DNA from 2 places in the Nonomuraea sp. NPDC049655 genome. Region 1 is predicted to be linked to the other one. Evidence: riboswitches for the same ligand, from Rfam matches in the RefSeq annotation. Region 1 holds a riboswitch; the other holds the start of a gene.
What was found. A riboswitch is a leader RNA that binds a small molecule or an ion and turns the genes downstream of it on or off. The one in region 1 is predicted to bind glycine.
Positions count from the first base shown of each region.

Region 2: linked by a shared signal. The riboswitch ahead of gcvP (aminomethyl-transferring glycine dehydrogenase) and the one ahead of gcvT (glycine cleavage system aminomethyltransferase GcvT) in region 1 are both predicted to bind glycine.

Region 1 covers NZ_JBITLS010000017.1:75,324-78,697, forward strand. Annotated here, with positions in the region: gene ACIBQ6_RS42740 (L-serine ammonia-lyase) at 1-188, opposite strand, end outside; gene gcvH (glycine cleavage system protein GcvH) at 247-636, opposite strand; gene gcvT (glycine cleavage system aminomethyltransferase GcvT) at 633-1,718, opposite strand; glycine riboswitch at 1,753-1,852, opposite strand; glycine riboswitch at 1,873-1,970, opposite strand; gene ACIBQ6_RS42755 (M28 family peptidase) at 2,217-3,374, opposite strand, start outside.
Region 2 covers NZ_JBITLS010000003.1:287,592-290,965, reverse strand. Annotated here, with positions in the region: gene gcvP (aminomethyl-transferring glycine dehydrogenase) at 1-1,664, opposite strand, end outside; glycine riboswitch at 1,831-1,927, opposite strand; gene ACIBQ6_RS11015 (MerR family transcriptional regulator) at 1,976-2,596, opposite strand; gene ACIBQ6_RS11010 (bifunctional nuclease family protein) at 2,744-3,214, opposite strand; gene ACIBQ6_RS11005 (MerR family transcriptional regulator) at 3,347-3,374, opposite strand, start outside.

The DNA of each region.
Region 1 (3,374 bases):
CTGCCGTGGCCCTTGCCGGTCAGGCCGAGCGAGCCGTACAGGATGACCTCGACGCGGGCCACGCGGGGGAGCAGGCCGTCGTCGTGCAGCCCGCGGGCGAACTTGTGCGCGGCGGCCATCGGGCCGCCCGTGTGGGAGCTGGACGGTCCGATGCCGATCTTGAAGAGGTCGAAGACGCTGATCGCCATTGATGGCGCCCTTCAGTTCAGGAAGTGCCGGGGCCCGCGGCGGGCCCCGGCGTTGGTGTCAGGACTCGCCTGAGGTGAGCGCCGTGTACTCCTCGGCGGACAGCAGGTCCTCCGCGTCGCCCTCCATGCGGACGCGGAACATCCAGCCGTCGCCGTACGGGTCGCTGTTGGCCAGCGACGGGTCGTCGGCCACGGCCGAGTTCACCTCGACGATCTCGCCGCCGACGGGCGCGTAGATCTCGCTCACCGACTTGGTGGACTCGACCTCGCCGACCGAGTCACCCGCCTCGACGGTCGAACCGACCTCGGGGAGCTGCACGAAGACGACGTCACCAAGAGCCTCGGCGGCGAAGGCCGTGATGCCGACGGTCACGGTGATGCCGTCGTCCACGCCCGACACCCACTCGTGCTCCTTGGTGTAGTTCAGGTCGTCAGGGATGTTGCTCACTTGTTCCTCCTGTAGAAGGGCAGCTCGACCAGGTCCATAGGTTCATGGCTGCCCCGGATGTCCACGGCCAGACCTGTGTCGGCCCCGGCGTCCACGTAGGCCATCGCGATGGGCTTGCCCAGGGTCTGGGAGGGCGCACCGCTGGTGACCTCGCCGACGACGGCGCCGTCGCGGGTGACCGGGTAGCCGTGACGCGGCACCCGGCGGCCCTGGGCGACCAGGCCGACGAGGCGGCGGCGGGGCTGGTCGTCCTTGACCGCCTCCAGTGCCGCCCTGCCGACGAAGTCACCGGGCTTGTCGAATTTCACCACTCTGCCCAGCCCCGCGTCGAACGGGGTCAGGTCGGAGCTCAGCTCGTTGCCGTAGAGCGGCATGCCGGCCTCCAGCCTGAGGGTGTCGCGGCTGGACAGACCGGCGGCGCGCAGCCCGTGCGGCTCGCCCGCGGCCTCCAGGGCGCGCCAGAGCGGCACGGCGTCCTGGTTGGCGACGAACAGCTCGAAGCCGTCCTCGCCGGTGTAGCCGGTACGGGCGATGAGCGCCTGGCGGCCGTCGACCACGCCGGGCAGGCCCGCGTAGTACTTGAGACCGTCGAGGTCGGCGTCGGTGAGCGTGGCCAGGATCTCCTGGGCCTTCGGGCCCTGGATCGCGATGAGGGCGTACTGCTGGGAGCGGTCATCGACCGCCGCGTCATACGACTTAGTGCGATTTTTCAGCTCATCCGCGACCTTGTCAGAGTTCGAGGCGTTGGCCACCACCATGAACTCCTCGTCCGCCAGCCGGTAGACGATGAGGTCGTCGAGCACCCCGCCGCGCTCGTCCACGATCATCGTGTACCTGGCCCGGCCGGGCGCGAGCGCCGACAGGTGGCCGACCAGCGCGTAGTCGAGGGCCTCTCCGGCCTGCGGACCGGTCAGGAAGATCTCGCCCATGTGCGAGAGGTCGAACAGCCCGGCCGCCTCGCGGACGGCTTTGTGCTCCGCCGACTCGCTGCCGTACCGGAGCGGCATGAGCCAGCCGGCGAAGTCGGTCAGCGTGGCGCCTAGGGCCTCGTGGACGTCTCGTAGCGGCGTAGGTCGGGACATTTGTCGCACCTCAGGACAGGGTTGGATGCCAGCATCCTCCCCCTCTGTCATGGATGCCTGAGAGCTTCGCCCGAGTTTTACCGGACTTTCACCTTCGGCGAGGCCCCGAGGGCCTGCTTTCCAGAGGTCACCTCCCCGTAAGAACGCCTTACAGGGCTGCCGCGCGGTCCTTTGCCTTGAGAGGTTCGCGGGGAGGGCTTGCTCCTTCAGGGACCCTGACCGGCTGTCAGGGTGCTCTCCCGCACGGTTTCGCCGGTGATGTCCGTCAGCCTAGTGCCGTCATGGGGGTGTTGTCGCGCTTCGCCCCCCGCCATCCGCGGCATCCGCGACATCCCGCACGCAGCGAAAAGCGGCCGCGGCCCCGGAGAGGCGGGGTCGCGGCCGCGTTGGTGGCCGCGCGCGAGCCGGTCATGGCAGGTCAGCTCGCACGCGGCAGCTCGGGGCGGGCCGGCGGTGACCGGCCCGCGCGGGATCGAACCCGGAGATCAGGTCCGAGGGTCAGGCCCGCGCCCAGAGGGCGGGCACGTTCGGCGGCTCCCAGCCCGGCAGGCTGGTGTGCGCCTGGAGGCAGCGGTAGCTGACCCCCTGGTAGGTGACGACGTCTCCGGCCGTGTACGACTTGTAAGCCGTCCAGGTGGTGCCCTGGCCGTCCCCTCCGACGGTCAGGGTGAAGGACGCGGAGTGGTCCGCCGTCGTCCCGTCGCCGTTGATCCCTATGGTGTACGTCCCCGCCGCGACGCCGCTGGCGGTGGCGATCGTGACGGTGGACGACTGGCCCGCCTGAACCGTGGACGGGCTGAAGGAGACGGTGACCCCGCTCGGCACGTTCCCGGCGGAGAGCGCGACGCTCTGCGCCTGGCCGGACGTGACCTGGGTACTGACCGCCGCGGTAGCCGACTGACCGGCCTGGACCGATGCCGACGACGGGGTCACCGAGATCGAGTAGTCGTTCTCCGTGGGCGTGCTGGTGCCCACGGCGAGCTTCCATATGGCGTAGGCGATGGCGTCGGAGTTGCGGTCGAGCGCCGTGGTGTTGATGGCGCTCGGGTAGCTGTCGCACGCGCTGTGGTAGCAGCGGTCGAACGCCTGCCCGGCCGAGCCGCCCCACTTGGCGGCCTGGGCCGAGCTCTTGACCGCCCCGGCCCCCGTGGCCAGGCCGCCGACCCGGACGCCCGCGCTCTTGAACGAGGCATGGTCGCTGCGGCCGTCGCCCTCCCTGTCACCCTCGGTCTGCAGGCCGATGGTGGCGAAGTAGTCGTTGAAGGTGCGCTGGATCGCCGCGTCGTCGTCGTAGACGAAGTAGCCGGCGTTGGTCGAGGCGATCATGTCGAAGTTCAGGTACACCTCGACGCCGCTCGCGCCGCCGTTCTGCACGTAGTACCTGGACCCGACCATGCCCGCCTCTTCGGCGCCCCACCAGCCGAAGCGCACGTGCTTGGTGAGGGTGGGCTTGCGGGCGGCCAGGGTGAGGGCGTTCTCCAGGAGCGCGGCCGAGCCGGAACCGTTGTCGTTGATCCCGGGGCCGGCCGCGACGCTGTCGAGGTGGGCGCCGAGCATCACGGTCTGGTTGGCCGGGCCGCCCGGCCAGTCGGCGATCAGGTTGCTGCCGCCGCTGAAGTTCTGCACGCGGGTGGTGAAGCCGGCCGCGTCCAGCTT
Region 2 (3,374 bases), on a different contig from region 1:
GCGTTCGGCTGGATGGAGACCGCGTCGTAGCCGGTCACCTCGGCCAGCCAGCCCTCCAGGGTGCCGATGAGCTCCCGGTAGCCCTCGGTCTGGGCCTCCGGCGCGTACGGGTGCACGCCGGCGAACTCCGGCCAGGTGATCGGCTCCATCTCGGTGGTCGCGTTCAGCTTCATCGTGCACGAGCCGAGCGGGATCATCGAACGGTCGAGCGCGATGTCCTTGTCCTGGAGCCTGCGCAGGTAGCGCAGCATCGCGGTCTCGGAGCGGTGGCTGTGGAAGACCGGGTGGGTCAGGTAGTCCGACTCGCGCAGCAGGTCGGCCGGCAGCGCGTCGGCCTCCAGCGCCACCTCCTCGCGCTCGACGCCGAAGGCGGCCCACACCTTGACCAGCTCGGCGGCGCCGGTCTTCTCGTCGCAGGCGATCGAGACGTGGTCGTCGCCGGCCTGCCACAGGTTGACGCCCCGCTCGGCCGCGGCGGCCACCACCTCGGCGGCCCTGCCGGGAACCCGGACGAGCACGGTGTCGAAGAACTCGCCGTGCACGACCTCCAGGCCGGCCTCGCGCAGCCCGCCGGCCAGCGCGACGGCGTGCCGGTGCACGCGGTGCGCGATCCGGCGCAGGCCCTCGGGGCCGTGGTAGACGGCGTACATGCCGGCGATCACGGCCAGCAGGACCTGGGCGGTGCAGATGTTGCTGGTGGCCTTCTCGCGGCGGATGTGCTGCTCACGGGTCTGCAGGGCCAGCCGGTAGGCGGGGTCGCCGTCGACGTCGACCGACACGCCGACCAGACGGCCGGGCATCTGCCGCTGCAGGCCCTCGCGTACGGACATGTAGGCCGCGTGCGGCCCGCCGAACCCGAAGGAGACGCCGAAGCGCTGGGAGGAGCCGACGGCGATGTCGGCGCCCAGCTCGCCGGGGGCGGCCACCAGCGTGAGGGCCAGCAGGTCGGCGGCGGCCACGACGAGCGCGCCCGCCTGGTGCGCCCTGGCGGCCACGTCGCGGAAGTCGCGCAGGCGGCCCGAGGCGCCCGGGTACTGGACGAGCACGCCGAAGCACTCGGGCAGCTCGCCGTCGAGGTCGTGCTCGACCAGCGTGATGCCGAGCGGCTCGGCGCGGGTGGCCAGCACGGCCTTGGTCTGGGGCAGCGTGTCGGCGTCGACCACGAACACGTCGCTCTTGGACTTGCCGGCCCGGCGGGCCAGCGTCATGGCCTCGGCCGCGGCGGTGGCCTCGTCCAGCAGGGAGGCGCCGGCGACGTCGAGGCCGGTCAGGTCGGAGACGACCGTCTGGAAGTTCAGCAGCGCCTCCAGGCGGCCCTGCGAGATCTCCGGCTGGTACGGCGTGTAGGCGGTGTACCAGCCCGGGTTCTCCAGCAGGTTGCGCCGGATGACGGCGGGCGTGACGGTGTCGTAGTAGCCCAGGCCGATCATGGAGGTCAGCACCCGGTTGCGGGAGGCCAGCTCGCGCAGCTCGGCGATGGCCTCGGTCTCGCTCGCGGCGGCCGGCAGCTTGAGCCGGTCCTTGACCCTGATGGCCTCGGGCACGGCCACGGCCACCAGATCGCCGACGGACTCGAAGCCCACGGCCTCGAGCATGCGCTGCTGCTCGGACTCCGATGGGCCGATGTGCCTGGACGAGAACGGCGGAGCGGACAGGTCGGTCATGGAGGTTGCCTCCCGAGGCTTGGAGACCGGCGCCAGGGCGCGGGCGAGTGCCGGATCTCCCCCTCTGTCATCGCGACGTCATCGCGACCTGAGAGCTTCACCCCACCGTGGGGCTTGCACCGTCGGTGAGGTGCGCCTGGCGGGCGCACCTGCTTTCCAGAGTTGCCTCACCCGAGCGGTACGGGATGCCTGAGAGATTCCGGGGAGGGTTGCTCCTTCGGCGCCCCAGGACCGAAGCCCAGGGACTCTCCCGCACGGGGTCATCAGCCTTACTCTGTCCTAGATTACTACGGTGTGTTCAGCGGTTCAGCTCACCCCGTGCGGCGTGCGCGACGCCGCTTGGCGAGCTCGTCAGCGGGATGGTCGGCCGGGACGGTGTCCTCGACCGCCGCCCGTTCCCCCGGCAGCTCCGCGAGGGAGCCCTCGACCTCTCGCCAGACCCGGCCGAGGGCGATGCCGAACACGCCCTGGCCGCCCTGGAGGAGATCGATCACCTCGTCGGCCGAGGTGCACTCGTAGACGCTGACACCGTCGCTCATGAGCGTGATCTGCGCGAGGTCGGCGACCCCGCGGTCACGCAGATGCTGCACCGCGGTGCGGATCTGCTGCAACGACACCCCGGTGTCGAGCAGCCGCTTGACGACCTTGAGCACCAGGATGTCGCGGAAGCTGTAGAGCCGCTGTGAGCCCGAGCCGTGCGCGGCTCTTATCGTGGGCTCGACCAGGCCCGTGCGCGCCCAGTAGTCGAGCTGCCTGTAGGTGATGCCGGCCGCCGAGCAGGCTGTGGGCCCGCGGTATCCGATGTCGTCGGGCACCGTCGCGGGCTGCTCGTCGAAGAGCAGTCCCTGCTCTCCGGCACGCTGCCGCGCGCTCTCGCGCCGCACCGGATCTTCCTGGCCGGCCGTCTTTCCCTCGCCGCTGCTGACCGCCACGCGGACCTCCGGCTTTCTCTCATCCCATGGCCTGATCTGGGGGTTCGTAAAGGGCGACCACGGGTTTCACTTGCACCGTAGGACCGTGACCATGCTCAGTCAACGATCCGGCTCGGCGCGTCGTGAAGCGTAAATGCACTGAAATACCTACCCCGCCCTGCCGAAGTCCTCGGGAGTGATCGTGTCAAGGAACTCCCTGAACTTCTCCACCTCGTCCTCCTGGTCGTCAGGGATGATCACACCGGCCTCCTGGACCACCTCTTCGCTGGCGAAGATGCGCGCGCCGGTGCGCAGCGCCAGGGCGATCGAGTCGGAAGGGCGGGCGCTGACCTCCACGCCGTTGGAGAACACCAGGTCCGCGAAGAAGATGCCGTCACGCAGGGCCACGATGTTGACCGCGCGCAGCCCGACGCCGAGCGCGCTCAGCACGTCCCTGAACAGGTCGTGGGTGAGCGGCCGGGGCGGCGGCTCCTCGGCCTGCGCCAGGGCGATCGCGGTCGCCTCGGTCATGCCGATCCAGATCGGAAGGAACCGTTCCCCGTGTGCCTCCTTGAGCAAGACGATCGGCTGATTTGTGGGCATCTCAACTCGAACGCCCACGACCTCCATCTGCAACACGGGCTGCTCCGTATTCGGCCGGCCGGTCGCCCGGCACAGCTGTTGACTGGGTCGTTTCTGCTACACGCTTATGCATTTCAACGTAACACCCGGCAGGCCTGGAATGTGCCCCGGCCTTCCAGCTCTGTGCCCTCAGCGGCCCAGGACAGACCTGACGCCG